4 regions of the Cytobacillus spartinae genome follow, and region 2 is predicted to be linked to each of the others. Evidence: predicted binding sites of a transcription regulator. Region 2 holds the regulator's gene; each other region holds the start of a gene.
The links. The regulator Rex, encoded in region 2, represses fermentation and respiration genes when NADH is low (regulators of the CRP and FNR family bind a similar motif). The targets are predictions, from matches to a motif close to TTGTGAAATATTTCACAA.
Positions count from the first base shown of each region.

Region 1: the regulator Rex is predicted to act here: its motif matches at 4,430-4,447, upstream of ACFYKX_RS02440 (formate/nitrite transporter family protein).
Region 3: the regulator Rex is predicted to act here: its motif matches at 2,842-2,859, upstream of qoxA (cytochrome aa3 quinol oxidase subunit II).
Region 4: the regulator Rex is predicted to act here: its motif matches at 3,914-3,931, upstream of ACFYKX_RS06935 (TIGR04053 family radical SAM/SPASM domain-containing protein).

Region 1 covers NZ_JBIACK010000001.1:505,153-513,145, forward strand. The annotation lists gene ACFYKX_RS02405 (class I SAM-dependent methyltransferase) at 1-674, shown strand, start outside; gene ACFYKX_RS02410 (hypothetical protein) at 708-869, opposite strand; gene ACFYKX_RS02415 (YozQ family protein) at 890-1,099, opposite strand; gene ACFYKX_RS02420 (YjcZ family sporulation protein) at 1,216-1,356, opposite strand; gene ACFYKX_RS02425 (YjcZ family sporulation protein) at 1,392-1,490, opposite strand; gene ACFYKX_RS02430 (hypothetical protein) at 1,701-1,964, opposite strand; gene ACFYKX_RS02435 (MFS transporter) at 2,204-3,385, opposite strand; gene ACFYKX_RS02440 (formate/nitrite transporter family protein) at 3,540-4,388, opposite strand; gene ACFYKX_RS02445 (endonuclease MutS2) at 4,623-6,557, opposite strand; gene ACFYKX_RS02450 (Crp/Fnr family transcriptional regulator) at 7,130-7,831, shown strand.
Region 2 covers NZ_JBIACK010000022.1:1,135-9,127, reverse strand. The annotation lists gene ACFYKX_RS25755 (EAL domain-containing protein) at 1-769, shown strand, start outside; gene tatC (twin-arginine translocase subunit TatC) at 817-1,563, opposite strand; gene ACFYKX_RS25745 (twin-arginine translocase TatA/TatE family subunit) at 1,676-1,864, opposite strand; gene ACFYKX_RS25740 (redox-sensing transcriptional repressor Rex) at 1,965-2,621, opposite strand; gene moaC (cyclic pyranopterin monophosphate synthase MoaC) at 2,652-3,146, opposite strand; gene ACFYKX_RS25730 (ABC-F family ATP-binding cassette domain-containing protein) at 3,344-5,272, shown strand; gene tsaD (tRNA (adenosine(37)-N6)-threonylcarbamoyltransferase complex transferase subunit TsaD) at 5,518-6,543, opposite strand; gene rimI (ribosomal protein S18-alanine N-acetyltransferase) at 6,543-6,992, opposite strand; gene tsaB (tRNA (adenosine(37)-N6)-threonylcarbamoyltransferase complex dimerization subunit type 1 TsaB) at 7,012-7,707, opposite strand; gene tsaE (tRNA (adenosine(37)-N6)-threonylcarbamoyltransferase complex ATPase subunit type 1 TsaE) at 7,704-7,993, opposite strand, start outside.
Region 3 covers NZ_JBIACK010000017.1:14,465-22,457, forward strand. The annotation lists gene ACFYKX_RS23405 (putative bifunctional diguanylate cyclase/phosphodiesterase) at 1-1,321, opposite strand, end outside; gene ACFYKX_RS23410 (L,D-transpeptidase family protein) at 1,913-2,410, shown strand; gene qoxA (cytochrome aa3 quinol oxidase subunit II) at 2,996-3,934, shown strand; gene qoxB (cytochrome aa3 quinol oxidase subunit I) at 3,924-5,900, shown strand; gene qoxC (cytochrome aa3 quinol oxidase subunit III) at 5,890-6,495, shown strand; gene qoxD (cytochrome aa3 quinol oxidase subunit IV) at 6,495-6,797, shown strand; gene ACFYKX_RS23435 (hypothetical protein) at 6,858-7,082, opposite strand; gene ACFYKX_RS23440 (YkyB family protein) at 7,365-7,832, shown strand; gene ACFYKX_RS23445 (HD domain-containing protein) at 7,882-7,993, opposite strand, start outside.
Region 4 covers NZ_JBIACK010000002.1:189,978-197,970, forward strand. The annotation lists gene ACFYKX_RS06900 (YitT family protein) at 1-164, shown strand, start outside; gene ACFYKX_RS06905 (BsuPI-related putative proteinase inhibitor) at 183-959, shown strand; gene ACFYKX_RS06910 (DUF3813 domain-containing protein) at 1,035-1,220, opposite strand; gene ACFYKX_RS06915 (hypothetical protein) at 1,221-1,373, opposite strand; gene ACFYKX_RS06920 (Cof-type HAD-IIB family hydrolase) at 1,498-2,319, opposite strand; gene ACFYKX_RS06925 (alpha/beta fold hydrolase) at 2,613-3,401, shown strand; gene ACFYKX_RS06930 (metal-sulfur cluster assembly factor) at 3,485-3,793, shown strand; gene ACFYKX_RS06935 (TIGR04053 family radical SAM/SPASM domain-containing protein) at 4,007-5,128, shown strand; gene ACFYKX_RS06940 (Crp/Fnr family transcriptional regulator) at 5,156-5,851, opposite strand; gene moaA (GTP 3',8-cyclase MoaA) at 6,195-7,211, shown strand; gene ric (iron-sulfur cluster repair di-iron protein) at 7,647-7,993, opposite strand, start outside.

The DNA.
Region 1 (7,993 bases), on a different contig from region 2:
AAACGAAATCCGCTCTTGGCGAGATGGTGAGAATTCACCTTTGGAACTATGCTCATCGTGTTGAAGATGGAATTTGGGATCCACGTGGTAAACGAGCATTATTTGAAGGATTGGATGTTCAAAAGCCAAAGATTCTTTTCCTTGGTGCTGCAGAAGGTTATGAAGCGATGCAATTGTCCGCTATGTATCCTGGCGGAGAAATTGTGATGGTCGATTATGATCCGTTTTGTAAAGATACACGATTTGGTGATTTTCCAGAATCGTACCCATTTTTAGGTACCAATCCTCAGACGGGTGGCCATAAGGTTTATTATAAAAGTGATTTTGAGATTGATTACATAGTTGAAGATATTCGAAAACTTCCGTTTGGTAATGATTTTGATATTGTTATTAGTGTAGGATTATTGGAACATTTTCCAGATGAATTAAAATCAGAAGTGGTTGATTGGCATAGAAAGTTTTTAAAACCTTCTGGGTATATTATTATGACAACACCAAGGGTTCAACTTAGATCGAAAATCTATTATGAAATCATGGCAGATGTCATGAACCATACGTATCGCGAGCTGATGACTATCGAACAAATGGGCCTTTATATGTATGAAAATGGCTTGGATATATTAAAACACGGGTACATTAAAGTTCATAACGGGGTAATAGCGAGAGCAAAATAAAGAAGTTGCCTTAGTAGCAACTTCTTTTTTGGTTTAATTTTTATAATCAGATCTTTTCCCTAACTCAGGTTCTCCATCTGTTTGGTTCCCTGTTGATGCAGTATAGCCAACTCTATAAGACTCTGTCCTTTTCTGTTTTAGTGCATTGGGCATCTTATACTGATCCATATCATGTTGTGCTTCTTTTGGTGACATTTGGGTTCCTCCCTTTTAATTTATTTGTCGTAACCTTTACGCTCAATAGGAATGTCTTCTCCATTAACATCATCAATAACTGGTTGGATTTCTCCCTCAGTCCAAGTGTCGCTTACTTGTTCGTGTGTGGTTGCTAGACCTGATGACAACTCATCCTTCTTTTTATAATCTTCAGGCTGATAATAACGGTTAGCGACTTTAAGGTTGTCCTTATTTGATTTCTGATCCATATGTAGTCCCCTTTCTTTTGGCTCTTTGTTTATTTTTTACTAAAGAAATTAAATCATTCCATGCTTTAAAAAAGAAAAACCTGTTTCTTTTCTGAAACAGGTTTTTCCATTGCTTTTTATAACCAAGCGGCACCTACAATGATTAATAGGATGAATAATACTACGATTAGTACAAAGCCTCCACCGTAGCCATATCCAGCTCCTCCAACAGGCGCAGCATATCCGCAGCCACCAAAGCCACCATAGCCGTAACCCATTCTAACACTTCCTTTCATTACGCTTTATTCACTAATTAATAACCCCAACCAACGTAAGCAGCACCTACGATAATCAATAGGATAAACAATACGACGATTAAAGCAAAACCGCCACCATAAGCTCCACCGCTCATTTAACTCCACCTCCTATGACATCTATGGGTATTTTATGAAGGCATAGATTGTTTCGCATGGGCGAATGTAAAAGTTTTTTGAAAAACTTAGTAAAAAGAAATGATGTATGTATAGAAAAAACATGGAAAACAGCATAAAAGCTTTTTCCATGTTTTTCAAAAAAATCCTTGTCTATTTATAAACAACTTAGAAAAGAGAGTTTTTTAATCTTACCACCAAAAGAACGCTAGAGACACGATTGCTCCTATAGCGATACCAGCAGCAAAGCCCCAGCCTAATCCCCATCCACCATAAGGATAAGCTGCGCCATTATAACCTGCACCACCATAGTTTCTTCGTGCTCCACCCATTGGTCTTAAAAAAACTCTTGAAGGAGTTACTCGATCGATAATTCCGACATGCATTCTTCCATCATGCGTTCTAATTCTCACCGGTCTTCCAATTCCGTCGCAACACATTCTATAGTAATTCATTCGGTTCACCTCCATGCTGTTGTCCATTACCATTGTATGTTTGTCTAATGGGAAACGAATGGACAAACGTTGAGGGCATAAGTGGAATTTCTTTTTCAAGGAAGTTCTAAAAATTGAACTGTGTAGACTATAAAAAATTCAAACAGTTATCAACATTACGCCCGGTGCTACAAGCAATGAAGTTTTCAGAACATAAAAAAAGCACACCCATTAATACCATTTAGGGTGTGCCACATATACTACCTTGCATGTGCATGTTCGAGGCTAGCTTTGCTCTTTTCCTCTTTGATAAGCAATAGGTTTAATGTAACCCCTATAGCAGAAAGGATTGCAAAAAACAAATAAACACTAAATATCGAAAATTCCTCATAAATAATACCGCCAACAAATGTACAAAACCAGTTTCCTAATCCATTCCCAATAGCAGAATATAAAGTGATGGCCGTTGCCACTAAGTGTGGAGTGGTGATATCCCGTATATATTGAAGGCCTGCAGGAATAAATAGTCCAATCGAAAAGCCTTGTAGAATTGCTGTTGCATAAACTAAAGTAATACTAGGTTCTGTAAAATAAAAAAGCCAGCGAGCGAGTGAAACGATTCCAGCAATCGCAGAGACTTGAAGTAAACCGAGTCGATGAATCCAACTACTCGCAAATCTCATAAACGGAATTTCTGATAAGACCGCCACTAAAAAGGCAATGCCGATTCCTGTGTATGTTCCACCGTTATCTTCAACAAACAAGCCGAAATAAGTGTTATTTGCTAAATTAGGGCCAAAAATTAATAAGGTAATTGCTAAAAAGAACAAAAACTTCTTTAATGTAATAATCTCTTTTACTCCTGATAATAACTTTTTTGGTCCAGATGCTTTTTCTTTTGGCAACTTAATCGCTAAAAGAGAGGCTCCTGCTAAAAAAATAAAAAATGCGTAAAAAATGAAACTTGGATTATTTTCAGATACGCGTCCCATCACAAAGACAGCAACCCCAAAACCGAGTGATCCAAATAACCGAATATTGCCGTAATTGTATTTAACTTTTGTTGAGTATTTCAAAGAGATACTATCGGATATTGGTATAATAGCACTTTGAAAAATTGCCACCATAATCGCGACGGCTAAAAACAAATAATACTGATCAAATACAATATATCCTATAGCACTTGCCCCTGCTATCAAAGTTGTAGCAGACAATACTTTTGTTGGGGAATTCGATGCATCTGAAAAAATTCCCCAAAGTGGTTGAAAGAAAATCATCATAATTGGACCAACCGACATAATCATCCCAATTTGATAACCGTTTAATCCTTCCACTTCACTTAAGTAAACACTTAGAAGAGGATATAGGCCCCCCATAGCAAAAAAGACCAATAAGTAAAAAAATTGCAAGGTCTTTATATTTTTCTTAACTTCTTTTCCCACTTATGTATCCCCCAAATGATTGCGACACCTATTAATAGAGTAACCCGTGATCATTACTCTTATAAGATGCGGTTCGCCCTAGCATTAAAAAACAAACCTTATTGTACCACTAATCCTCTGGAACGTTGTAATAATTTTACTTATTTTAATTACTTTATTTTAATCTAGTTATGATTCTAGTGGACACCTCTTGTTCTAATGGTGGTTCAACGGTAGTATTTTTTTTATTTGGAAGAGTATCTATATAAACGTATAAAGCACCAACAAATAGGCTACCCCCAATAATATTTCCTAACGTAACAGGAATAAGATTATGTATAGCGCCTAGGAGCGTCACAGATTCCGGATGAGATACAACTAAAGAAATCGAAAAAAGAACCATATTCGCAACACTATGCTCATATCCAGAAATAACAAATCCAAACACCAATAGCATCATTACAGCTATGTTAGCGCCGTCCCCTTTTACATGCATCGGAATCCAAACCGCTAAACAAACGAGCCAGTTACATAGTATGGCGCGGAAAAAAACTTCTATGATACTCGTATTCATTTTATAGCTGGCTACTTCCATCAAAAGCTGAGATTTATCTGGTGATGAAAATAATCCGGTTAGTAGAATAATGATGGCAAAGAAAAAGGCCCCCATTAAATTTCCAAAATAGCAGTATAACCAATTTTCTAAGGTGTCCTTCCAAGAAGTTGCTCTTTTTAACGAACTCATTGTAAAAGTCATGGTATTTCCTGTGAATAGCTCTGCTTTTCCGTACATGATTAACACTAATGCAATTCCAAAGAAGATCGCTACCATCATCATGGTTGCTGGCGAAGTTCCATCGTGAAAATATTCCCCTAATCTGAACGAAATCATGATTCCAAATCCAATGTAAATCCCTGCTAGTGCAGATTTCAGAAGATATTTTATTCTGGACTCTGATAAGATATCTCGCTTATTTAATGCCATTTGTATGGCCTCATCAAGTGGCTTAGGCTGACCAATCATTCTATTCCCTCTTTTCCATTAGATTGCATCCCGGATGTTTTATGTGATGTTTTTCACAAAGTGAAGTATAGTGTAATCATATACCTGTATACCCCGTTTGTTAAGCATTCACATATGAACGAAATTTGACAGTTTATAAAGCGTTTTCAATAGTGGTCCTTAATTATGTAACGATTGAATATGGTAAATAAATAGAAAATCCCTTTTGGTATTGTCCAAAAGGGATCTAACTTTTTATATTTCTTCAGTTCGATTAATGGTCAGACCTTCAATATGTTTTCTTTTTAAGGCATGATCAATTTTTCGATTTTCTTTTGATTCGAAAATTATATCAAAGTCGTAGTCTTCAGGATATAATTCAGCTGCCGGTATATTTAGCTTTAGTCTTTTATGATTGTAAGTTTGCTTTTCACCTTTCACCTGTACGACATAGAATCCTTTGGAATCAGGCCCCTTATAGACGATACCATATTCACCAGATTGAGTGATAACGACATTATCGCCTTTGTTAAACAAAGTAATACTTTCATTTCGTTCTTTTTCAACTTCTTGTTTTCTCTTTAGGTGTTTATTAATAATAATTTGCTTTTCCAATTCCTTAGTTGGTATGAATTCATCTAGCTGATAGCTCTTCTGTTCTTTGTAGGTGATGAAATGTGCCTTTTCCAGGATTTTCGGATGCATGCCAAGTTTTAAGGCTATCGCAAAGGCTTGGCTTTCACCACCCTTTCCTATAATCAATCGATACGTTGGTTTTAAGGTTTCAAGATCAAACTCCATGGAGCCATTTACAAAACCACTATGTTGATTGGCAAATTCTTTAATCTCACTATAGTGTGTGGTGGCAAGTAGTGTAGAGCCTTTATCATAGATTTGCTCTAAAATGGCGGTTGCAAGCCCCATTCCCTCTGCTGGGTCCGTACCTGAACCTAACTCATCTAACAAAACTAGGGAACGGTCATTTGTCTCTGTTAGAATGTTAATGATATTTTTAATTCTCGAACTAAACGTGCTTAAATTTTGTTCAATACTCTGTCCGTCACCAATATCCAAAAGGATATTTTGAAAGATACTAACTGAACTTCCATCTTCAACAGGGATATGAATTCCAGATTGTATCATTAATGTTAAAAGGCCTACTGTTTTTAGGGTCACGGTTTTACCGCCAGTGTTGGGTCCCGTAATAACAAGGGCGTGTTGATCGTTACGTCCTAACTCAATGGTTAGTGGGACTGCACTTTCGCCTAAGAGGGGATGCTTTGCCTTAATTAAGTGGATATAGTGTGATTGATTAAGGTTGACGCTCTTTCCATTAATCAGTTTGCTATATTTAGCCTTTGCAAAAAGGACATCGTAGTGAACCATAATTTCCACTGCCAGATTTATTTCTTTTTGATTTGCTTCAACTAAACCGGTTAAATAAAACAATATCTGATCCACTTCAGCTTCTTCACTAGATCTTAACCATGAAAGCTGCTCTTGGTAGCTAGTGATTTCCTCGGGTTCAATATAAACGGTTGACCCTGATGCCGATTGATCTAAAATGGCCCCTTTTATCTTAGCTTTATATTCCTTTTTAACTGGAATTACAAATCTTCCATCCCTTTGACTGATCACACTTTCTTGAAGATAGGATTTATATTTAGATGATTTTATCATTTGATTTAATTTTTCTTTTAAGCGCTCTTCTTGGATGCTGATTTGCTTTCGTATTTTTGATAGTTCTTTACTTGCGTAATCATCTACTTGCCCGTTTCGAATACAACGATTGATTTCTGATGAAAGCTGAGGCAAGGACTCAGTTGAATAGATATAAGATGTTACACGTGGTGCTAGGAACTCCTTATCCTTCATAAACCTTCTCATTTTTTCGCAGCAATCTAGAAATTCATTTAGCTTTGATAATAATTCGGGCTTTAAGGGAACTCCTTTGTTAATCGTCTTAAGGACTATTTCAATTCCGTCAAGACCGTGAACAGGAACACTTGAACTTTTCTTTAAGATTTGAACCCCTTCCGTAACCTCATCTAGCCATGATTGGATTTGTTTCTGGTTGAATGAAGGAGCGAGCTCAAACACCTTTTTTCTTCCAAATTCAGATAAGGCGAATTGGGCGATTCTTTCTTTAATATGAGTAAATTCAAGTCCTTGTATGGTTTCTAAATTCAATGTTTTATCCTCCAATAATATGTTTTTTTAAAATTTGACACTTTACATTGAACTAAACCGAAAATTACTGGCCACTCAGGACGCAATGTTATAGGAAAGGTTATTTGGAAAACAAAAAAGACCACAATGAACAATGTCATCACGGTCTTGAAGGTAGGAAGCAACTAATAAACTGCAAAATAAAAGCCGTGCATAAACACAGCTATAGCAGTTATCTTAACTGTATGCTTGCTATGACCATTGTTCTTAACACCATTCCAAAAAAGACAATGCGAAATAGACCTCCAATAGAATAATTTTCTTTGGAAGGGTCTTGGAATGACCGTATAAAGTTACGGTTTAGTTAAGAACAACACCTAACATAAAACATACTCCTTTAAAATGCCTGTTAATTATTTACTCTTCTAGATTATGTTATATGGGACCCTCTTGTCAATTCATTTTTACTACACTCTTTTACTCATAGATGAAGTGAAATTTGTCACAGAATGTTAAAGAAGAAGGAATTTTTCTCTATGTTCCTAGTGTTAATATAGAATAAATTAAGTTCAGCTGGGTTGGGAGTTGATTAGATGGTTTTCACTAAATACAAGGATGATTTATCTTACGAACTTAGTGAATTGCTAAATTCAGCAGAAAAAGTCATAACCATAAAAAAAGGTAGCTATCTGTTTCAAGAAGGACAACCGGCGAAAGAGATGTACATTGTTTTGTCTGGAAAAGTACAAATTTCTAAAACGAACGCAGAAGGTAATGAACTGAGTCTTAGGCTATGTAGTAGTAATGATATTGTTGGTGAGCTTACCCTCTTTACTCAAGATCCTAGGTACATTTTTAATGCTAAGGTAATCGAAAATGGGGAAGTTGCCGTGATGAATTTACAAGATTTAGAGAGAGCTCTTTTTAAAAATGCAAAACTAGCTGCTGAATTTCTCAAATGGATGAATGACCATATTAGAAAAACGGTTACTAAATTTAGAGATCTTGTCTTAAACGGGAAAAAAGGTGCCTTATATTCCACTCTTATTCGACTTTGTCATAGTTACGGGGTAGTTAGAGAAGATGGAATCCAAATAAACATTCCTCTAACAAACCAAGATTTAGCCAATTTTTGTGGTACTGCTAGAGAAAGCGTAAGTCGTATGCTTGCTGATTTACGAAAAGCTAACGTGATCTCAGTAAATAAAAAGATTATCACCGTTCATAATATTGATTTTATAAAAAAAGAGATTGATTGTGAAAACTGCCCTATTGAGTTTTGCAATATTGAATAAACTCTCAACACTCCCCCGTCCACAAGGATTGGGGGTTTCTTTTTTTATATAAATCAATTAGATTCAAAGAGAGTCGAAAATTGCTGTCATAAAATATCAGAAAATTGGGACAACATTTGGTTGTTGCTAGATTTATAGAGTGTTAACATTATCTATGTAAGC
Region 2 (7,993 bases):
GCGTAATGAGTTCATGGTATATTATCAGCCGAAGGTTAACGTTCAAACAGGAGAATTAACAGGCGTTGAGGCTCTCATTCGTTGGAACCATCCAGAAAAAGGACTTATCTCACCAGGAAAGTTTATTCCAATAGCGGAGGAAACCGGATTAATTGTTCCGATTGGAGAATTTGTTTTAAGAACTGCTTGTAAGCAAGTGACAGAATGGAAGAACAATGGTCTCCCTACTTTGTCTATATCTGTGAACTTATCTACTAGGCAATTTTTACAATCAAATCTTATCAATATGGTTGCTTCTGTCCTAGAAGAAACCGGGCTTGAGCCGCATTTACTAGAACTAGAAATTACGGAGAGCATGACAATAGATGTGAAACAGGCGATTCCGGTTCTAAATGATTTGAAAAAACTTGGAATTAAAATAAGCATTGATGATTTTGGAACTGGATACAGCTCTCTCAACTATCTAAAGGTACTACCTATCGACCGTCTAAAGATTGATCGTTCCTTTGTAAAAGATATTGCAAGCAATCAGGCAAATGCTGCGATTGTTTCGACCATCATTACAATGGCACAAAATTTAAACCTACTAGTTATTGCAGAAGGCGTAGAGGAAGAGGATCAAGTAGTGATTTTACAAAAAAATAACTGTACTGAAATACAAGGTTATTTCTTTGGACATCCCCTTCCCCCTGAAGAACTAGAAGAGAAAATTGGCGAGATTCAAGTTCGAGCGATTAAGTGGGCTAAACAACCGACAGAGATAAGTTAACACATTAAAGTGGCCATCAGAATTTTACTTCTGATGGCCTTTATTGTTTATATTTCCTCTTCTAAAATCTGTTCAGCCTGCTGGGCTTTTTTATAAGCAAATCTCGAAATTAATATACTCACTTCGTACAGGATTAGTAGCGGCACTGTAACCATCATATGAGATAAAAGCTCAGGTGGCGTAATAAATGCTGCTATGACAATCAGAATAAAGTAAGCGTATTTTCGAACCTTTGCCAAGTACATAGGTGTCACAATTCCTAATCGCGTTAAAAACATGATAATAACGGGTAGCTGAAACAGTAATCCAAATGGAATCGTCAATTGGAATAGGAATTGAAAGTACTCATTAATTCCAATTACCTGATTAATATCTAATCGGTTTGCGATTCTCGTCATGAATTCGACGACAAATGGAAACAAAATAAAATAAGAAAAAGCAATACCACTAATAAATAGAATAACGGATATTGGAATGTAGCTTAGCGTCACTTTCCTCTCTTTTTCATACAAGCCGGGACTTATAAAAGCCCATAATTGATATAAAAGAAAGGGTGAAGTCATAACAAATGCAATCAGAAAAGCAAATTGCATATAAATCTTGATTGGATCTGTCAGACGAAACGCATTCATCGTAAGTTCTTTTGCTTCATCAGCTTTCTGCAAATAGACGATTAACGGCTCCGCAATAAAGAAACTTGCAATTGTTGCAACGAAGAAGAAAACGACCGAAATAACAAGCCGTTTTCTTAACTCGCCAATATGTTCAAACATCGTCATATCTTTATGACTCATTGTATTTCATCCTAACATCACATAAAAATAAGTATTCACCGTACATATAAATTAATAAAGGATAAAACTTATGAAAATCTGGAATTAAGCTCACCTTTATTTGTATAAAAATTTAATTTGTGTCGCTCTTATTTTCTTTTTTTGTATCGTCATCATCATCTGCTAAACCTTTAGTAGCGTTTTTAAATTCACGTAAAGTGTTCCCTGCTGCTTTACCTAGCTCAGGTAACTTCTTAGGACCAAATATTAATAAAGCAACGAACACAATAAGTATGAGGCTTCCCATACCGATATTCATCATCCTGCCTCACCTCCCTCATTCTATCATAACGGATTTATTACTATCTTCAACTATTTTATATTGGTTAATTCTTTTTGCACTTTACTAGATTTTCGTGATTTTATTCACTATCCTCGGCTTCAACGCCATAGTGCTTCAGAAAATAAACAAGTGATTGCAATTCAACAGCTAAATCAATATGATGGACCCTAATGAAAGATGGTACTGTTAACCTTGCCGGTGTGAAGTTTAATATTCCCTTTACATTAACTTGTACAAGACGATCTGTAATGGACTGGGCAAACGTCGATGGAACCGTCAGAATAGCCACTTGAACATCTTCCTTCTCGATTACCTTCTCTAAATCATCCATATGGTGAATAGGAACATCGCCTATACTAGTACCTACTTTACCGTGGTCAACGTCAAAAGCGACTTCAATTTTTGTATTATTATTCTTTAAGAAATTGTAATTTAAAAATGCTGTACCTAAGTTACCTACACCGATTAATGCTACTTTCGTTAACTCATCTTGATCTAGCGTTTTTCGGAAGAAAGATAGTAGATAATTTACATTGTATCCATAACCCTTTTTCCCTAAAGCTCCAAAATACGAAAAATCCCTTCGGATTGTTGCTGAATCTACTTTCACCGCTTCACTTAACTCAGCAGAAGAAACTCTTTGTTTTCCTGATGAGTGAAGGTTTTTTAAAAATCGATAATATAGAGGTAACCGCTTTGCCGTTGCTTGCGGAATCTTCATTGTTTCATTATTCATCCGAAATCCCCCGCCCGTATTTTAATTGGCTTATTTTAATCTATCTTCTCTTTTAAAATCCCCATTTTTACCGCCAGTTTTTTCAACTAGATAGGTTTTACCTATCACCATTCCTTTATCTACAGCCTTACACATATCATATACAGTCAAAGCACAAGCAGATGCTGCTGTTAGCGCTTCCATTTCCACACCCGTGTTCCCTTTTGTCTTTACAGAAGCTGCTATGAAAAGGGTGTATTGATCCTCTTCTTGTTCCCATGTGAATGAAATGTCAATCCCAGTCAAAGGAATAGGGTGGCACATTGGGATAATCTCTGATGTTTTTTTACATGCCATAATTCCAGCCACTTGCGCTACAGCTAGAACATCTCCTTTTTTCATCTCATTATTGGTAATTCGATCGTAAATCTCTTTATTTACCGTTATACTAGAGTTAGCAATGGCCGTTCGAACTGTCTCTACTTTATCACTCACATCGACCATTTTCGCTCTACCTTCATTATTAAAGTGGGTAAATTCCCCCATCTTACAACACCTCACTCAAATCATACACTATTTTACCCATTCTGTAAGTAAAGATTGTACTATCCTTCACAATAAAAGTTTACTACGGCTTTGCGTAATATTGATAGTTAACAGGAATTCGATTCCTTTCATTTACTTTTATTGCTCTACTCCTTTTATTACGTTAAACTAACTCTAGAAATATAGAGGTGAAAGTTATGATATTACTGCAAGTGAACCAATTATCAAAATCATACGGTGCTGACCCTATTTTAACGAATATAAAGCTAGAAGTGCAAACGCGTGACCGAATTGCTTTAGTAGGTAGGAATGGAGCGGGGAAATCAACTCTACTTAAAATCATTGCTGGGCATATGTCTAAAGACAGCGGGGACATTATTAAGCCAAAAGAGGTAACCATTGGTTATCTTGCTCAAAATACCGGTTTAGAGTCAGGTCTCTCCATTTGGGATGAAATGCTTACTGTATTTGAAAACCTTAGACGCCAAGAGAAAGAACTCCGTAAACTCGAAGAAGCCATGTCTGACCCTTCTTCCTTTCAGTCGAGTGAATACGAACGGATTCTAAAAGAGTACGATCTATTGCAAGTTCAATTTAAAGAAAATGGTGGTTATCAGTACGAATCAGATATTCGTTCTGTTCTTCACGGACTTAACTTCCATTCCTTTGATTACTCGACTAAAATAGATAGCTTAAGCGGTGGGCAAAAGACAAGATTAGCTCTAGGTAAGCTGCTATTAAAAAAGCCTGATATTCTAATCTTAGACGAGCCGACAAACCATTTAGATATCGATACGCTTTCCTGGCTTGAGCAGTATTTACAAGGATATCATGGAGCCATTTTAATTGTTTCCCATGACCGATATTTCCTAGACAAAGTCGTCAATCAAGTATACGAGATATCCCGTAAGCAAATTACAAAGTTTACTGGAAACTATAGTGCTTACCTTGACCAAAAAGCAGAGAATTATGAACGTGATATGAAACAATATGAAAAGCAACAAGAAGAAGTAGCAAAGCTTCAGGATTTTATTCAACGAAACCTTGCACGAGCTTCAACAACTAAAAGAGCTCAAAGTCGACGCAAAAAGCTCGAAAAAATGCAATTAATGGATAAACCTCTCGGCGATGAAAAGTCAGCCAACTTTTCTTTTGAAATCGAAAGACAAAGTGGCAATGATGTACTTAAAGTTGAGGATCTTGCTATCGGATACAACGGTGAAAAAGTATCCGAACAAATCTCTTTCCGTCTAACAAGGGGAGAAAGCATCGCTCTAGTTGGACCAAATGGGGTTGGAAAATCAACTCTTTTAAAAACCATTGTTGAGACACTTCCCTCAATTTCTGGTGAAATCCATTATGGTTCAAATGTAGGAATAGGTTACTATGACCAAGAACAGGCTAAACTCACCTCTAATAAAAGGGTACTAAATGAACTGTGGGATGACTATCCACTAAAAAATGAAAAAGATATTCGAACCATCCTAGGTAACTTTTTATTTTCAGGCGATGATGTATTAAAAATTGTTTCATCCTTAAGTGGTGGAGAAAAAGCTAGATTAGCATTGGCCAAACTTATGATGCAAAAGGCAAATTTCTTAATATTGGACGAGCCAACCAACCATCTAGATTTAGATAGCAAAGAGATACTAGAAAATGCATTGATTGACTACCCCGGAACAATTCTATTTGTATCTCACGACCGTTATTTTATTAACCGAATTGCAACAAAGGTTCTTGAACTAAGCAATAATAAAGTAGCAGAATTCTTAGGTGACTATGATTACTACATTGAGAAAAAGCTAGAACAGGAAGAACTAAAGGCATTAGAAAGTAAAGCCAATTCTCTTAATTCTTCTTCCGCTTCTCATAGTCTAGAAAAAACAAATTACCAACAAGATAAAGAAGCAAAAAAACTGGAAAGACAGCGTAAAAGACGTATAGAGGAATTAGAAGATTTAATCGCTAATCTTGAGGTTGAAATTGAGCAATATGAAGAATTACTATGCCAACCGGAAGTTTTTCAAGACCATGAGAAAGTATTAGAAATTAATCAAAAAAATGAAAACGCAAAAGAAAAGCTGGATCAGTTAATGGAGGAATGGACGGAGTTAGCTGAGGAATAGTTTTTCAAAGTCTTAATCAAAATCACTATGTAATTAGAACCGGGAGTTTATTGCTATCCCGGTTTTTATTTATCCCCAACTATATCCACAAACTTAATACATAATTATAGGCTTTCCACACACTTTTCCACATAATCCACAGAAAAGGTATGTTTTATCCACATTATCCACTAAATATTTATTGAATATAGTAGTTATCAACAAAAAAAGCCCCCATTCCATTTGGGGACTTTCACCTACTCTGTTTAATTGTTGTGGATAGCTAAATCTAATCCCGGATTTGCATTCAAGGCAAGATTGGCTCTTTGACCTTTTTCAAATAAAACACTTCCTGCCGCAGCAATCATGGCAGCGTTATCTGTACAAAGATAAAGTGGAGGAATTGTAAGAGTTACCCCTTCAATTTGCTCAAACTTTTCTTCTAGTGTTGCTCTTAATCCTTTGTTTGCAGCAACACCACCAGCTAGCACAACCTGTTTTACATCAAACTCTTTTGTTGCTTGAATGGTTTTTGTAACTAAAACATCAATCACACTCTGTTGAAAACTTGCAGCTAATTCCTCAGGAGCAATCTTTTCCCCTCTTTGTTCAGCATTATGCACAGTATTTATGACGGCAGACTTTAGACCACTAAAACTAAAATCATAGGATCCTTCTTCCAACCATGCTCTAGGTAAATCAATCGTTGGTTTCCCCTCTTGAGCAAGTCGATCAATATGGGGACCTCCTGGATAAGGGAGATTCAATACTCGTGCAACCTTGTCATAGGCTTCTCCTGCAGCATCATCTCGAGTTTCTCCGATTACTTCAAAATGGCCATGTTCTTTCATATATACAAGTTCTGTATGTCCACCCGATACAACGAGGGCCAATAATGGAAACTCCATTTCTGTAATGATGCGATTGGCGTAAATATGACCTGCAATGTGATGCACACCAATAAGAGGGATATTTTTCGCAAATGCTATAGCTTTAGCCGCATTTACTCCGATTAACAATGCTCCAACTAAACCAGGTCCTTCTGTGACTGCTATGGCATCAATGTCAGTGAAATTTAATTTTGCTTGTTCCATTGCCTCTTCTAATACAATTGTCATCTGTTCAACATGGTGACGCGATGCAATCTCTGGAACAACTCCCCCGAACCTTTTATGGCTCTCAATTTGAGATGCGACCACATTTGCAATAATCTCTCGTCCATTTTTTATAATAGCGACAGCTGTCTCATCACAGCTTGTCTCAATACCTAGAATAAATTGATCCTTATTCATTATATATTCACCCACATTACTAAGGCATCCTCTTGGTTATCGGTGTAATAATTTTTTCTAATTGCACCTTCTTGGAAGCCGAATTTACGGTATAAAGATTGTGCAACAAAATTAGTGACCCTTACTTCTAATGTCATTGATTTTGCTCCCATCTCTTTAGCCAATTCAATCATCTTTCTCATCAATGCCTCGCCCAGCTTGTTTCCACGGAATTGTGGTAAAATAGCGATATTTGTTATATGTGCTTCATCCACAACTATCCAAACACCACAGTACCCAACCACTTGCTCTTCATCTTCCAAAACAATATATACGGCAAATTGATTCTTCGTTAATTCATTTTCAAAGGCTTCCCTACTCCAAGGAGTAGCAAAAGACTGCTCTTCAATTTTTAGAATTTGGTCTATATCCTCTTCATTCATAAAGCGAAAAGTTAAAGATTTGGTCATGTCTTATTCTTCCTTAAAACTAATTTTTATTTTCTTCTAGCCATTTCGCTTCCGCTTCTGCTAAACGAATATAGTTAGGGACGAAGCTATGCACTTCTTCCCCTTCACGATCTCTTCCTAATAGAGCTAACTCTGAGGGGCGTGGATTATGTTCTGTAATCTCAGCAAATATGAATTTTTCCTTCAGTATAGGTTCAATGATGGATCTGTGAATAGATAAGTCGTTTCCTACAAATAAGATAGGGCTTTCCAGACTTACTAGTTGATGTGCCCAGTCTTGAGACTGTATTAGTTGATCATTTTTTACTGTCTCAATTAGTCCTCTTTTATATTGATATAGCCCTGTATAAATCTGGCCTCTTCTAGCATCAAATAAGGGGGATACAACTCCTTGAAAATAACGACCTGTTGAAGCCGCTAACACTTCCAAACTTGATATACCTACAATAGGGATATTCAGTGTCCATGCCAAAGTCTTTGCAAGTGTAACTCCTATTCTTACGCCTGTATAGGATCCCGGGCCCTTAGCAACTACTATTTTTGAGATATCCTTAGGCTTAACATCACAATCCTTCAACAAAGCATCTATAGCTGGCATTGCCCTTACAGAGTGATTTTTCTTTAGATTGGTTATGTATTCTCCGATCACTTGATCACCGTCAAGAACTGCCACTCCTAATACATAATTAGACGTATCAATTGCTAATACTTTCATGAAAATAACTCCTTACATAGTTCCTCATAGCGAGTACCTTTAGGGATTAATGTTAACACTCTTGATTCATTTTCCCCATGTTTGATATTTATGCTTAACAATTCTTCAGGTAGAAGGTCTTCGATAAGATGTGCCCATTCCACAACGGTCACACCATTACCTTCAAAATATTCATCAAATCCAAGGTCCTCATCAGAATTCTCTAACCTATAAACATCCATATGATATAAAGGCATCTTGCCATGATATTCTTTTATAATAGTGAATGTTGGGCTATTTACAGTTC
Region 3 (7,993 bases), on a different contig from region 2:
AAGACTTCATCTCTGTTCTATAGAATTGAAAATGAGCTTTCCCTTTTTCTTTTACTCTATATAGAGCTTCATCAGCATTTTTTATTAGTGCTTCAGCGTTTTTTCCGTCACTTGGATACGTACTTATTCCAATACTCGGAGAGATATAATATTCATCTGAATGCAGGTAAAAGGACTTAGAAAACTTGGATAAAATATCTTGAGCGAGTCGGGTGGCATCTCGGCGATTTCCTTCTAGTAGGATAATAAATTCATCTCCACCCTGTCGATATACCTTGAAGTTTTGCTTCCTGTCCTCTGTTAGACGCTCTCCTACCTTAATTAGTATTTGGTCACCGGCAAGATGACCTAAAGTATCGTTTAAGTACTTAAAACGATCAAGATCAATAGATAGTAATGCAAATGGTTCCTTATTTTCATTCCTTTTTATTTTTTCTTCTAAATCATTTAATAACGCTCTTCTGTTAAACAACCCTGTTAGTTGATCATGAAAAGCCATATATTTAACGGTTTCTGCATTTTTCGCCTGTTCAGAAATATCTCTTGTAATAATGTAAATACCTTTAATCTCATGATCAATAACGATCGGGACGGTTCTTATATGAACCGTAATAAAATGCCCCTTACTATGAACAAACCTACAATCTAATGTTTCCAAAGCTACCCCTGAAATAGTGCTTTCAAAAAGCTCTTTAAACTTAGAATGGTCACCTTCAGCGACCAGGTCATAAATTGATCTATGTGTCATCTGTTTTTCTGAGTATCCTGCTAATTTTTGTCCAGCAGGATTCACCTCAATAATCTTACTATCAAATGAAATAGCAAATATCCCATCAAGATTATGATCTACAATTGACCGATATCGTTGTTCTGTAAGCATTAGGCGCTTTTTCTCATTAATTTCATCAGTTATATCTCTTGTAACAGACACTATATAACGAATAGCATCATTTTCATCTCGGACAGGTGTTAGTACAGATTGACTGTATAAGGTTTCTCCACCTGGCAATTTTAGTTCATCAGAATATGTTTGAACACTATTAGAGCTAAGAACGCTTTCATATGCCTGTTGTAAGGCACTAGCTCGATCGAAAGGGAGTACTTCTTCTATGGTCTTACCAATCATTTGATCCATCGTATTTGTAAAGACTGCACCTGCCTGATTCACAAATAGATAACGGAATTGTGGTCCCTCTTCTACTTTCATGATAAAGACCATGTCTTTTATATGCTTTAATATAATATTAAAGATGATTTTCTCAATCTTACGACCTGTTCTATCGTTTTTCAGTTCTTCAGTTATTAATTCTTTTAACTCCATTTGATCATCCTCATTCCACACTAAGAAGTTATTGTAAAGGATGCAGTAGTAAAAGCTATTCCTAAAATTCGTCATCCTAATATGTAATAAATTAATAGAATTATCTTATAATTCTATTAATTTTAGTATAATAAACCAAATCATTCAATAGATACCTTTATTATCCTCAATAAAAAAACTCAACGTCAAGCATAACGTTGAGTTTTTTACTATATCTTAAATATTCTATCTTCAGATTTTGAATACAATCACTCATTACTCTTCATCTTCTCTGAGTTGGTAAACCTCTTCCATTAGTTGAACTTGGCTACTAAGCATATAGTCACTTCTGTTTATTTTGCCCATCGGAATTTTGTTCACCATATGGTTTAATATTTTCAGTTTTTTTGAACGTTCCTTATTCATTTTCATTATATATAACTAAACGTAATGTATTTAAACCAATATTCATAATGGCCATTTTATTAGGTGAGTTCCTAGTTATGTACTCCCTTTATGCAGTATAGATGGACCTTTTTTACAAAAGGTTCCTTCACTTAAAAAGAATCTATTTGCACATTTGAGAATTTAAGACGATTTGGAGTGATTGTTTTGAAGCATATAGTAAAAAGAGGAGAATCATTAGCGATTATTGCTAAGAACTATAGACGTACATTGCAACAACTATTAACAGCAAATCCAAATATAACAAACCCAAATGTAATTTACGTTGGACAAAGTATAACAATACCTGGATTACCTAATCCAGCTTCCATCCCCTATACCATTGACATATCAGTAAATAACAAGGTGTTAACACTTTTAAGAAATGGAACTGTAGTCAAGAGATACCCAATTGCAGTTGGAAAAATGGTCTCACAAACACCATTTGGAGAATTTGTTATAGTAAATAGAGAGCCTAACCCAGGTGGTCCATATGGAGCTATGTGGCTCACTTTATCTAAATCTGGATATGGCATACATGGAACAAACAATCCTTCCTCTATAGGAAAAGCGGTGTCTTCTGGATGCATCAGAATGCATAATAAAGATGTATTAGAGTTGGCATCTACTGTTCCTAATGGAACTAAAGTAGTCATTCATTCTTAATATTATCTCTGTATCGTGAATTCTTTTACATGGCATCTTCCATTTGGGGATGCCTTTTTTATGTGTTGCAAACTCCCCCCTCACAACTTCTTAATCACCTTTCATTTATATATTTTTCTCATCCCTAATAATAAGAAAAACGACGATATGTATCCGTTTTCACAACTTACTCACCTTTAATATTGACGTTCACAAAACTGTCAAATATTATATTCTAATATACTTTTGTCAGTAACGGCGCGCTTTTAAGAGTATAAATATAGGTGATCACTTATTTTACATTTTTTTCCTTACTTATTTCGTCACAACTTTTTCTGTTTTTCATGTTATCATCATCTACACAGTGGAAATATTACTATACAGTGTTTTAAGCATCGTTTAAAAATACAACTTGTCAGTTTCTTTCTACAAGCTGTTTATATTTCTATTGTTTGTGAATAAATGAACATTCTTGCATTTAGTACTACTTTCTTTGTGAACGTTTGAACAAATTGTTATATCTTTTTTCTAAAAGGAGTGAGATTTTTGAAGTTAAAACTGTTACTTATTTCACTTTTTTCCCTTCCATTTCTAAGTGGTTGTGAAATGATTGTATTTCAACCACAAGGACCTGTAGCTAGAAGTATCACAGAGCTTATAAATTGGTCACTTATTTGGATGGGATTAGTCGTTGTTGTCGTATTTGCGCTATTTGGTTATATTGTTTGGAAATATAGAGAAAAGCCTGAAAATATGGATTATGAGCCACCAGAGGAACACGGAAATACATTGTATGAAGTAATCTGGACAGCAATTCCTATTTTGATTGTAATTGCACTTACTATTCCAACAGTAAAGACTCTTTATGCTTTAGAAGAAGTTCCTGAAGGATATGAGGAAAAAGAACCCATCACGATCCATGTAACTTCTGCCGATTGGAAATGGATTTTTAGTTACCCAGAGCAGGACATTGAAACAGTCAACTATGTTAATATCCCTGCTAATACACCTGTTGACTTTAAGTTAACTTCAGCAAGTACCATGCAATCTTTCTGGGTACCAGCATTAGGTGGTCAGAAATATTCAATGGGTAAGATGGAAACTCAAATGTATCTTGTTGCTGATAACCCAGGATCTTACTGGGGCCGTAACACGAACTTTAACGGTAAAGGTTACACAGAGATGGAATTTGAAGTTTTAGCACAAACACAAGAAGATTTTGATAAATGGGTAAAAGAAGTTCACGAGACAGCTCCTGAGCTAACTGAAGATAAATATGAAGAGTTGTTAAAACCAACTCACTTAGGTCGTATGACCTTTATTGGGACACACTTAGATTGGGTGAACCATGCGGATCCTAACTCTAAAACGTACACTCATCCTGAGTACTATAAAAATCATGGATACCGTGGTAGAACGTTTGAAGAAGAAGATAACTACAGAAACGATGATCAATCTGAAGACATGAACAAGGATTCACATGGTCATGATGATTCAGATTCAGACTCTAATGACGGACACGGAGGTGACCATAATGGACATTAGATGGAATGAGATATTAATTACTGGTGACCCACTAATACTAGGTTCACAGATTGCTATTCTACTAACGATGATTGGTGTTGTAGCAGGTATCACTTACCTTAAGAAGTGGAAATGGTTATGGACAGAATGGATTACAACTGTCGATCATAAACGAATTGGGATCATGTACATTATTGCTGCTGTATTGATGTTCTTCCGTGGAGGAATGGACGGATTATTAATGAAAGCCCAAACGTCTAGACCTGATATGGAATTCCTTAATGCACAGCATTACAATGAGATTTTTACAACTCACGGTGTCATCATGATTTTATTCATGGCAATGCCTTTCTTAATTGGTTTAATGAACGTTGTTGTTCCACTCCAAATTGGAGCAAGAGATGTTGCTTTCCCACAACTAAATGCATTAAGCTTCTGGCTTTTCTTTAGTGGTGCGATGCTATTCAATATATCTTTCGTAATCGGGGGATCTCCTGATGCTGGTTGGACTTCCTATTTCCCGTTAGCAGGTAAAGAATTTAGCCCTGGAATCGGAAATAACTACTACGCGGTAGCTTTACAAATTGCTGGTATCGGTACTTTAATGACTGGTATTAACTTTATCGTTACGATTCTTAAAATGAGAACTAAAGGCATGACATTAATGAGACTGCCGATGTTTACTTGGACAACATTAGTAACGTCTGCCATTATTGTAGCGGCATTCCCAATCTTTACAGTTGCACTTGCATTAATGACATTTGACCGTCTTTACGGTACGCACTTCTTCACTTTATCTGGTGGAGGATCTGATATGCTATGGGCTAACCTGTTCTGGTTATGGGGACACCCTGAAGTATATATTGTAGCACTTCCTGCATTCGGTATTTTCTCTGAAGTCATTGCAACTTTTGCACGTAAAACTCTTTACGGATATAAATCAATGGTATACGCAATTGTAGGTATTGCCGTCTTAAGTATGGTTGTATGGGTTCACCATTTTTACACGATGGGTTCTGGTGCGCTTGTTAACTCATTCTTCTCAATCACAACGATGTTAATTGCAGTACCAACAGGTGTTAAAGTCTTTAACTGGCTATTTACCATGCGTAAAGGTCGAATTAAGTTGACCAATGCAATGCTTTGGTCACTGGCCTTCGTACCATGTTTCACTATTGGTGGTGTAACGGGAGTTATGCTTGCAATGGGTGCAGCTGACTATCAATACCACAACACATTATTCTTAGTAGCACACTTCCACTATGTATTGATCCCTGGAGTAGTATTCGCTGTATTTGCTGGATTATACTACTGGTGGCCAAAAATGTTTGGTTATATGTTAAATGAAAAAATCGGTAAATGGCATTTCTGGTTATTCGTTATCGGTTTTAACGTAACATTCATGCCAATGTTCTTCCTAGGTTTAAATGGTGCAGTAAGACGTGCATACACTTTCTCTGAAGAGTCTGGTTTTGCTCCATTGTTCATGCTATCAGCATTAGGTTCTGTAATCCTAGCTCTTGGATTTGCAGCATTCTGCTACAACATTTACTGGAGCATCCGTTATGCAGATCGTAACATCTCAAGTGACCCTTGGGACGCTAGAACACTCGAGTGGGCAACAGCTTCACCTGTTCAGCACTATAACTTTGCTAAGTTACCAGAAGTTAAAACACTTGATGCTTTCTGGCACATGAAGAAAAGTGGCGAAGGTTTAACGCTAAAGGATAGTGAAATAGAAGAAATTCATATGCCAAGTAATTCAGGACTGCCATTTATTATGTGTGTAGCCTTTGGTATTGCCGGTTTCTTCTTAGTATTTGAATGGCATATCCTTGCTGCAATTGCTGCACTTGGAATCATTGCTGGTTTAATTTATAGATCCTTTGATTACAACGATGGTTATCATATCCACGTTGATGAAATTAAGGAAACTGAAAAGTCATGGAGAAACGTAGAAGGTGAGGTGCACAATCATGTCAGCTAGTGTGAACACTTCTTTACCTCTTGAATATCAACGAGAACAAGATCGTATGAATATACTTGGGTTTTGGATTTTCCTTGGTGCAGAAATTGTACTGTTCGCTACTCTTTTTGGAGTATATGGTGTTCTTTATGAACGCTATGCTGGCGGTCCAACTCACAAGGATATATTTATCATGAAGGATGTAATGATTCAAACTGTACTCCTTCTAACAAGTAGTTTTACAATGGGCGTAGCGATATTTGAAATGCGTAGGAATAATTTAAAAGGATTACTAATCTGGTTTATCCTTACGCTATTGCTTGGTGCTGGTTTCTTATACATGGAGATTAATGAATTCATTCATTATATCCATGCTGGTGCAACGATGCAAACAAGTGCCTTCCTTTCTAGCCTCTTTGTATTACTAGGAACACACGGTGCTCACGTCACATTCGGTATTTTCTGGGCGACCTTTGTTATCGTCCAGTTGTTAAAACGAGGCTTAACGCCTGTTACAGCCCGTAAAACATTCATTATTGGATTGTATTGGCACTTCCTAGACGTTGTTTGGATCTTTATCTTTACTTTCGTGTATCTGAAAGGGATGATTTCGTAATGGAAAAGAAAATGAACAGTTTCCCAATCAGTCATGTCTTTGGATTTATTGCATCCCTTGCACTCACATTTGCAGCTGCATGGGTTGCACTTAAAACGCAAATGTCTTTCAGTGTAATCATGTGGATTATCGGATCCATGGCTATTTTACAGGCTGGTCTTCAGTTGTTCATGTTCATGCATATGACTGAAGGTGAAGACGGAAAAACAAATATTATTAATATCGGTTATGGCGTGTTTTGTGCAGTTGTTATTGTCGTAGGTTCAATCTGGGTATTGTCATCCGGACACGCTAGTCACTAAAAAATGTAATGCCCCCATTATATATAAAAAATCCGGCTTCTATCGAGGCCGGATTTTTTTCTATATTCTCTCTTTTGGAGCTACATCACCCATAACATTAATAAATAATCCAAATCCAAAAATCATCATAGAAGATGCTACAAAACTAATACCAATGTGTAATAGATAATCTCCTGTGATACCGCTTACAAAGAAACTGCTTAAAAAAACCAATACCCCTAAGATTAAACCGAAAGTTGTAACCTTTTTAATAAAAAGCAACAAACTTAAAGAATTTTTCTCCATAAAATTCATCCCCTTTATAGAATATTCTAATAAAGTTCACAAATTTGTCAAACTTTTTTTGGTAAAGGAATTGCTTATGATCATTTTATGCTCCTTAATGCTCATTAGGGTGTTTTTAAATTTATTTGACTAAAGCAATAGGCACAAGTCTATTGAAAATGTGTTTAACAACGACAATATGCTCTATTCAGGTAAAATGCAACTGATTTCGAATTAGGCATGTTTCTTTCCTAATAAAAAAAGGTTATAATAGTGTATATAAAACTGAAAGGAGCCAAAAATTTGAATCAGGACAAGAAAGACTCTCCTCAACTGAACCCAACGGTTGAAAACCTCTCACAAGCAATCTTCACTGTGAATCGTCATGCCAAGACTGCTCCGAATCCAAAATTTCTATATAAATTAAAGCATGATGCTTTACTTAAGCTGATAAGGGAAGGTAAAGCTAAAAAAGTCGGTCTCCATTTCTCGAAAAATCCAAAATTTAGCCAACAGCAATCTGATGTATTAGTTGTATGTGGGAACTACTCATTTCATTTACCACCGTCAAAAAGTGACTTTGATGAGTTGCCTCACCTAGGTAAACTAGACAACCAAGTTCGAAATCCAAAGGCTCAATTATCACTAAATACAGCCAAGAACTTACTCGTTACCTATACAGGAAATAAGGAAGAGAAAACGTTCCCTACCCGCAAAAAACGGAGTTACGAGAAGCCTGTATTTAAAAAACTAGGTCAAAGTTATTTTTAAAAATTAGCCATACAAAAAGAAGCTGAGATACTTCAGCTTCTTTTTCTTTTTATCTATGAAGAAAATAGTTTACCTTTTCTTTGAGCTTATAAAAATGATCAGGTGGTGATTCGGTCGATTCGATAAGTTGATTAGCCACTGAAGAGTAGTACCATAGCTGC
Region 4 (7,993 bases), on a different contig from region 2:
CTGCAAAAGGTGCATTTACAAATGAAAGTAAGGAAATGATGATGGTCGTTATTACTCGTTATGAATTATATGATTTAGAACAAATCATTAAAGAAGTTGACCCAAATGCGTTTACGAATGTCGTACACACAGCTGGAGTTTTTGGTTTCTTTCGCAGGGATTGAAGTTAGGAGGGTAAAAATTTGCAACGTTTATTAGCCGTTCTTTTAATAGTCCTTTTTTCTTTTCCCAATATGACATCTGGCTATGAAGAACAGAAGAAACAGGAGAACTTTGTCTTCTATGTCATTCCATATGCTGGGCCGGAAAAAGTCGAGTTAGAATTAGTTTTAAAAAATGAGGGGGAAGAACCAATCATGTTTGAGTTCTTAACTTCTCAGAAATATGATATTAAGGTGATTGATTCCAAAGGTGAAGAAGTGTATGTATTCTCAGAAGGAAAAATGTTCACTCAAGCTCTTGAAAAAGTAAAGTTAAACTCGAAGGAGCAAAAGAGATGGACGGTAAGCTGGGACTACCAATATAAAAATAAACGGGTCGAAGAAGGGGATTACAAAGTAAAAGCAGCATTAACTGCCGTAAGAATTAATGAGGAGCCAGTAAAGAAACGCGAGGCGCTCTACTCGGAGGCAGAGATGCATATTCCAAGTGTGAACCCTGTTTTTCAGGATGTGTCAGTAAAAGGGCAAAATGGGTCTTATTCGGTTAAAGGGAAAGCTAGACCAACCCAAGGAAAGATGTACTATACAGTAGAGGATGGACATCAGGAATATATAAGTGAGACGGAAATTAAAGTTAATAGTAAGTACCCTGAATGGGAAACCTTCGACATCAACGTGAAAATTGATAAGGAAAAGCTTCCAAAAAATGCTACACTTATTTTAAATTTATATGAGCGTAGTGAAAAAGAAGAAATGATCCTTCATACGTACCCCGTAATATTACAGAATTTTTATTAAGGTTTTTTGTAGTTACGGTGTTTACTACAAAATAAAATGGCTGGCACCAATTGTGCCAGCCATTTTTACTGTCTGTTAAGTTAATTGATCAAGCTCGTTTTGCATTTGTCTTAGCTGCGCTTGCTCAGCGCTTGTAGAGTTAGCGTATGCAGATGATAAAGCATTTTTAGCTCTATCTATAGCAGTGTGTTGACCACTGCCTGTTGCATTCTTCGCTAAGTCGACAGAACGCCTTGCCTCCAGAAACAAACGGTTAACCATTTATATTCCTCCAAGTGAGGATTTTTTTACATTAGCCATTTTTTGAGCTTCAGCTTCTGCATATGTGCTGTGATAAGGGATGCGTTCATCGTGCTTTGACACCGTATTTACACTATATTGTACAAAGCGCTTTGATTTATTACTTTTGCCCATTGCAAATCCCTCCCGAGCTTGTTTGAAACAGCTTTGCTGCTTCATTAACTAGTATGTACTAACTCGTCCAAGGATAAAATGGGAACATAATGGTCGAAATTGAAATTATTTTTATATAGTATATTTAATCTTTTACACGTAAATTTAAATATTCATTTAAATATTTGCCTATTCCATCTTCTTCGTTAGAAAGAGTAATTTCATTAGCTAATGATTTTAGTTGTTGAATCCCATTTCCCATAGCAATTCCCTTTCCTGCAAATTCAATCATTTCTAGGTCATTGTCTTCATCACCGAAAGCAATAATACGTTCCTTTGGTATATTAAAATACTCTGACACTTTTTTAAGGCCAACTGCCTTATTTAACCCTGATTTAACAATCTCAATAACATGCCACGGTGCTGCCCAACGTCGGTGATCAATCACTTCAGCATGAACATCGGATAGGTGATCACGAATTGATTTGACATGTTCGTCATCTGCATGAATAAGCATACTTGTTGGTGAGTCCTTTAAAAAGTTTCTTAGGTCTCCTGTTGTGATAGAAGGTTTACCGAAACCAAAAATATCCAACAATTTTTCATCATGGTAATGGAAATAAACATCATCAATCACTTCAGCAATAATATTCTTAAAGGTAAAAGAATTGCATGCATCCACAATATCCTTTGCTACCTTAAGGTCCAACGGAGTGTGATAAGCACCCCACTTATCTTCAAGTGGATGATGAATAAAAGCACCATTGAAATTAACGATTGGAGTATCCAAATTTAGCTCTTGATAGTACATCTCGCTAGAGCGGAAGGGTCTTCCTGTTGCAATCATAACAATATGACCTTGCTCACGAGCCTCTTGAATCACATTCTTCGTATATGTGGATATCGTTTTATCATCTTTCAAAAGAGTACCGTCTAAATCTAATGCAATTAAATGTTTTTCTCCCATATGGTTCTCCTTCTAAATTTAGATGAGGTTTCATGTTCGATTAGCCCCCAGTTGTTTTTAAGTGGATAGCCTAGAGTACTTATCGCCAATAAGTTAACCATCATCCAATTTTTTAATGTAAAGTTTTAGTAAAATAATGATACACATGTTAAACTTATAATAGAAAGATTTTACAATTAAATTCTTTTACCTATTTTTAATTTCTCACATATTTATTATGTTAACAGTTTTCTTTTTCTTTTGTAAAAAATAAAGCCTATTTTAATTCAGTATAAAAAGTGAGGGGAATTAACTTGATAGTAGTTAAGAATGAAAAGATTGGCAGTGTACCGACATTGCACTTGGCTCCACAAAATCAACTACATGGAAAGCTTCCGTTAATCATGTTTGTACATGGCTTTACGAGTGCAAAGGAGCATAACCTTCACTATGCTTATTTGTTAGCTGAAAAAGGCTTTAGGGTCGTACTTCCTGAAGCACTCCATCATGGTGAGAGAAGTGTAGGGTTAAGTGACCACGATTTAAATATTCGATTTTGGGAAATAGTACTTACGATGATAGATGATTTAGATATCATAAAAAGTTCCCTTGAAGAAGAGAATTTAATTGATTCCGAAAATATAGGCTTAGCAGGTACCTCGATGGGTGGGATAACTACACTAGGAGCCTTGACGAAATATCCTTGGATTAAAGCAGCAGTTAGTTTGATGGGAATGCCTTATTATGAAAAATTTGCTCTTTGGCAAATAAGCGAACTTAAAAAGCATGGAGTGAGCCTACCATTAGCACAGGAAGAGTTAGATACGTTATTTGGGAAATTACGGACTCTAGATCTGAGCTTGCAGCCTGAAAAACTTGAAAATCGACCATTGTTATTTTGGCATGGCAAGAAGGATACAGTTGTCCCTTACTCTTATACTTATCAATTTTATGAAAGCATTAGACCTTCTTATGATAAAAATCCCGAAAACCTCTACTTTATATCAGATGAACATGCTGATCATAAAGTAAGTAGGGAAGGGGTACTCAAGACGGTCGAATGGTTTGAAAAGCATTTATCCATGATTCATATCACTACTTAAGACCAAAAATAAGTGTATCCTTTTTATATTACTACTCATATTTGTTATGATGGTAATAAGGAATATGAAAGGAGTGTAAAAGTATGGATCAAGAATTAAAAGATAGTATTATGTCTGCTCTTGAACTTGTAGTAGACCCAGAGTTAGGTGTGGATATCGTTAACTTAGGGTTGGTTTATGATATAGAAATGGACGATGCAGGAAAAACAGTTGTCACGATGACCTTAACTTCAATGGGTTGTCCATTAGCTGGTGAAATCGTTCAGCATGTTAAAGAAGCTTTGGCAGATATACCAGAAGTAAAGGAAACAGAGGTTAATATTGTTTGGAGTCCACCATGGTCAAAAGATAGAATGTCTAGATACGCTAAAATAGCATTAGGAATTCGCTAAAAAGCAGGTTAAGCCTGCTTTTTTATTTTGAGCCTATATGTACACGAGCCTCTAGCAATTTCAACTACATAACATAATACCTTCACACTTTTGACAAAAAGAAGGATAAAAAGCGCTTCTTTGTGATGTATTTCACTTTATAGGAAATGAAGTCACTTTATAATACAAAGTAAGTAAGATTTACTTTTATACAGCTACAGGAGGCGTTTTACAATGTCCTTTAATAGAGACTTTAATAAAGATCCGTTTATCGTTATATGGGAGTTAACCAGAGCGTGCCAATTAAAATGTCTTCATTGCCGCGCAGAGGCACAATATAAAACGGATCCAAGGGAACTTACATTTGAAGAGGGAAAAAACCTTATAGATCAAATATATGAAATGAATAATCCAATGCTTGTTTTTACAGGTGGGGACCCGTTAATGCGTAAAGATGTATTTGATATTGCTGAATACGCAGTTAAAAAAGGGGTCCGTGTATCTATGACTCCTAGTGCCACACCAAATGTAACAAAGGAAGCGATAGAAAAGGCAAAGAATGTTGGGCTTTCGCGCTGGGCTTTTAGTTTGGACGGGCCAAATGCGGAGATTCATGATCACTTTCGAGGGACATCTGGTTCTTTTGATTTAACCATTGAGAGAATCAAATATTTACATGAACTAGAAATCCCTATTCAAATTAACACGGTTATATCGCGTTATAACTATGATTATTTGGATGAGATGGCTAAGCTAGTTGAAGATTTAGAATGTGTACTATGGAGTGTCTTTTTCCTAGTACCTACAGGACGAGGTCAGGAAAAAGATATGATTTCGCCAGTGGAACATGAAAAAGTGTTTATTTGGCTACATCAATTAAGTAAAAGGGTACCTTTTGATATTAAAACAACTGCTGCACAGCACTATCGAAGAGTATTCATTCAGCAAAAAAAGCGTGAAGAGCAAGAGCAAAATAAAGAAATTCAATATTTAGATGCTTTGACACAGCAAGGATTAACTGGATCTATTGATGGTTTAGGAAGGGCGCCTAAGGGAGTAAATGACGGAAACGGCTTTGTATTTATTTCTCATATAGGGGATGTTTACCCTAGTGGCTTATTACCTGTTAAGGCGGGGAATGTTCGGGAGCAACCATTAGCGGAAATCTATCGTGAATCCCCTATTTTTAAAGATTTACGGAACCCAGACAAATATAAGGGAAAATGTGGTCAGTGTGAGTTTAGATATGTATGTGGTGGGTCTCGCTCACGAGCTTATGCGATGACAGGTGACTATTTGGAAAGTGAACCTTTCTGTGTGTACGTTCCTAAAGCTATGAGAAAAAAGGAAGCATAAGAAAAAGGAGTGCTACAAAAGCACTCCTTATTCAATACTACAATAAATCGCTGGACAATTTTCACATCCAATAGCATCCTTTAAATACTGCAAGTCATGAACAAAAATATTTCCTTTTTTCATCGAGATGATATGGTCATTTTTAAGTTCATTTAGTATGCGGTTAGTGCTTTCTCTTGAGGTTCCACAAAAGTTTGCTAGTTCTTGATTCGTTAAGTGCAAATCAATTAAAATGCCATCTTTTTGGTGAATCCCATAGCTGTTTGTCATTCGAATTAATGTAGAAAAGAGTGCTCCTTTTTTACCATTCAAGACAAGATCACGGAACTTTGTCTGGGTTTTTCGAAAGTGGTCACTCATCCATTTCATAAATTCAAAAGCTAACTCACTATTTTGAAAGATTTCTTTTTCAATGACATCCTTTTTAATTGCAATAACTTCCCCTTCTTCAAGGACTTTTGCACTTAATAAATACTTTGGATTATCTGTAAATAATGTTAGTTCACCACATAAGTCATGTTCTCTACAAATTCTAAGTGAAAGTTCCCTCCCGTCAGAGGTAATCTTGCTGATTTGAATTTTTCCAGAGAGGATGACGTAAAGTTCTTCTGCTTCCATCCCTTCTTGAAAAAGGAATGTATCTTTCTTTGTTTTAATTACTCTATCTGCTAGATGAAGAAGCTCCTTTATTTCAACTGATTGAGTAGACTTAGTTAACGGCATTTTGTTTCCCCCTTGTTTGATAAAGATAATATATAAGCACATAATGGATTCTTTGTTTTAATAACCATAAGGATGAACGAAAACAAGTTTAGGGTCAATATAGTGCAAGTCGATTTAACAATATGTTCACCTTTTTAATATTATTAAGGGGTAGTTGTGTGACGAATTCTTGAACTTTGTTAAAAGTGACAACATGATGACAAATTCTGTGGTTTCTCCTATTTATATATTTTTTATGGTGTAATAGATATACAAAAATCAATGTGAGATTATTAACAGATATTTACTAGCATTACATTTAAACTTACTAGTAAGAACACTCTTACTTCTGGAGTTGACCAAAATGAAAACACAACCTACTTTAGATAAATTAAATAGACCACTAAAAGACTTACGTATTTCTGTTATAGATCGATGTAATTTTCGTTGTCAGTACTGCATGCCTGCGGATGTATTTGGACCTGACTTTGCATTTTTACCGCGAAGAGAGCTTTTAACTTATGAAGAAATTGAAAGATTGGCTAGACTATTTGTTCAAATTGGAGTTGAAAAAATACGTCTAACCGGGGGAGAGCCTCTTTTAAGAAAAGACTTATCGGTCCTCATACAAAAGTTATCAAGCATTGACGGTTTAAAAGATATTGCGTTAACAACAAACGGCGTCCTACTCACCAAACATGCTCAATCGCTTAAGGAAGCAGGATTGAAGCGTGTAAATGTAAGTTTGGACAGTTTGGATGATGAGCTATTTGGTGAAATTAATGGGCGAAATGTCGGAACCAAGCCCGTAATTGATGGAATTAAAGCAGCACAGTCAGCAGGCCTAGGTGTGAAAATTAACATGGTAGTCAAAAAAGGGTTAAATGACACAGAAATTGTTCCGATGGCAAAGTTCTGCAAAGATAACGGCCTTCAACTACGATTTATTGAGTTTATGGATGTAGGAAGTACAAACGGATGGAAAATGGATGATGTTGTTACCAAAAAGGAAATCTACACTCTATTAAGCGAACATTATTTATTAGAATCAGTAGATCCTGATTATTTTGGTGAGGTGGCAAAACGCTATCGTTATCAAGGATCAAATGTTGATGTAGGATTTATCCCATCTGTTTCAGAATCCTTCTGCTCAAGCTGTACAAGGTCGAGACTTTCTGCAAATGGTCAACTGTTTACCTGCTTATTTAATGGTAATGGCCATGATTTAAGAGACTTTATGAGAGCTGATGCAACAGATGAAGAAATTATCGATAGAATTGTTTCTATCTGGAATGGACGCACAGATCGTTATTCTGACGAGAGATCAGCTGAAACAATCGCCAATCGTAAGAAAATAGAAATGTCATATATCGGTGGATAAACTCCCTTTTTTAGGGGGTTTTCTTTTTGTGAGTGTAGATGAAAGACAAAATGGTTGAAAACTGAGAAGAGGATGTCCTTCATACTGTTGATGAAAGACAAAAGCAAAGAGAGTGAGAGGGAAATGTCCTTCATACTGTTGATGAAAGACAAAATGCAGAGAGAGTGAGAGGGAAATGTCCTTCATACTGTTGATGAAAGACAAAATGCAGAAAGAGTGAGAAGGAAATGTCCTTCATACCTGTTATGAAAGACAAAATACAGAAAGAGCGAGAAGGAAATGTCCCTCATACCTGCGATGAAAGACAAAACGTAGAAAGACCGAAAAAAACTGTCCCACATACTCACTAACGATCATATACAAAACAGATTAACGCTAAAAATAAAAAAGTCCTTCATAGCCACGGACTACGAAGGACAGCCGATCTATTCTGATTTAAGCTTCCATATACCTTGGGAACAAGATATTGTTTTCCAGGTGAACATGCATAAATGTATGTTCTTCCAGCATCTCCAAACGCTTATATACTAGACGGTAAGTTCCGCATGCGTCCATTGGAGGAGTAAAATCTGAGGTAATCTCTCTTAATTCTTTTAGAATGGAGCCAGCATGGTCATGCTCTTTTTCTAATTCACTAATACGACTAAGCATTTCCTCGCGGTTTTCTACTTCAGGATCTTCAAGGGAAAGTAGCATTGGGAAAACCATTTCCTCTTCCTTAGTTGTATGTTCCAATAACTCATTTTTCAATTCGTAGAATAAATCATACACTTTCATCAGTT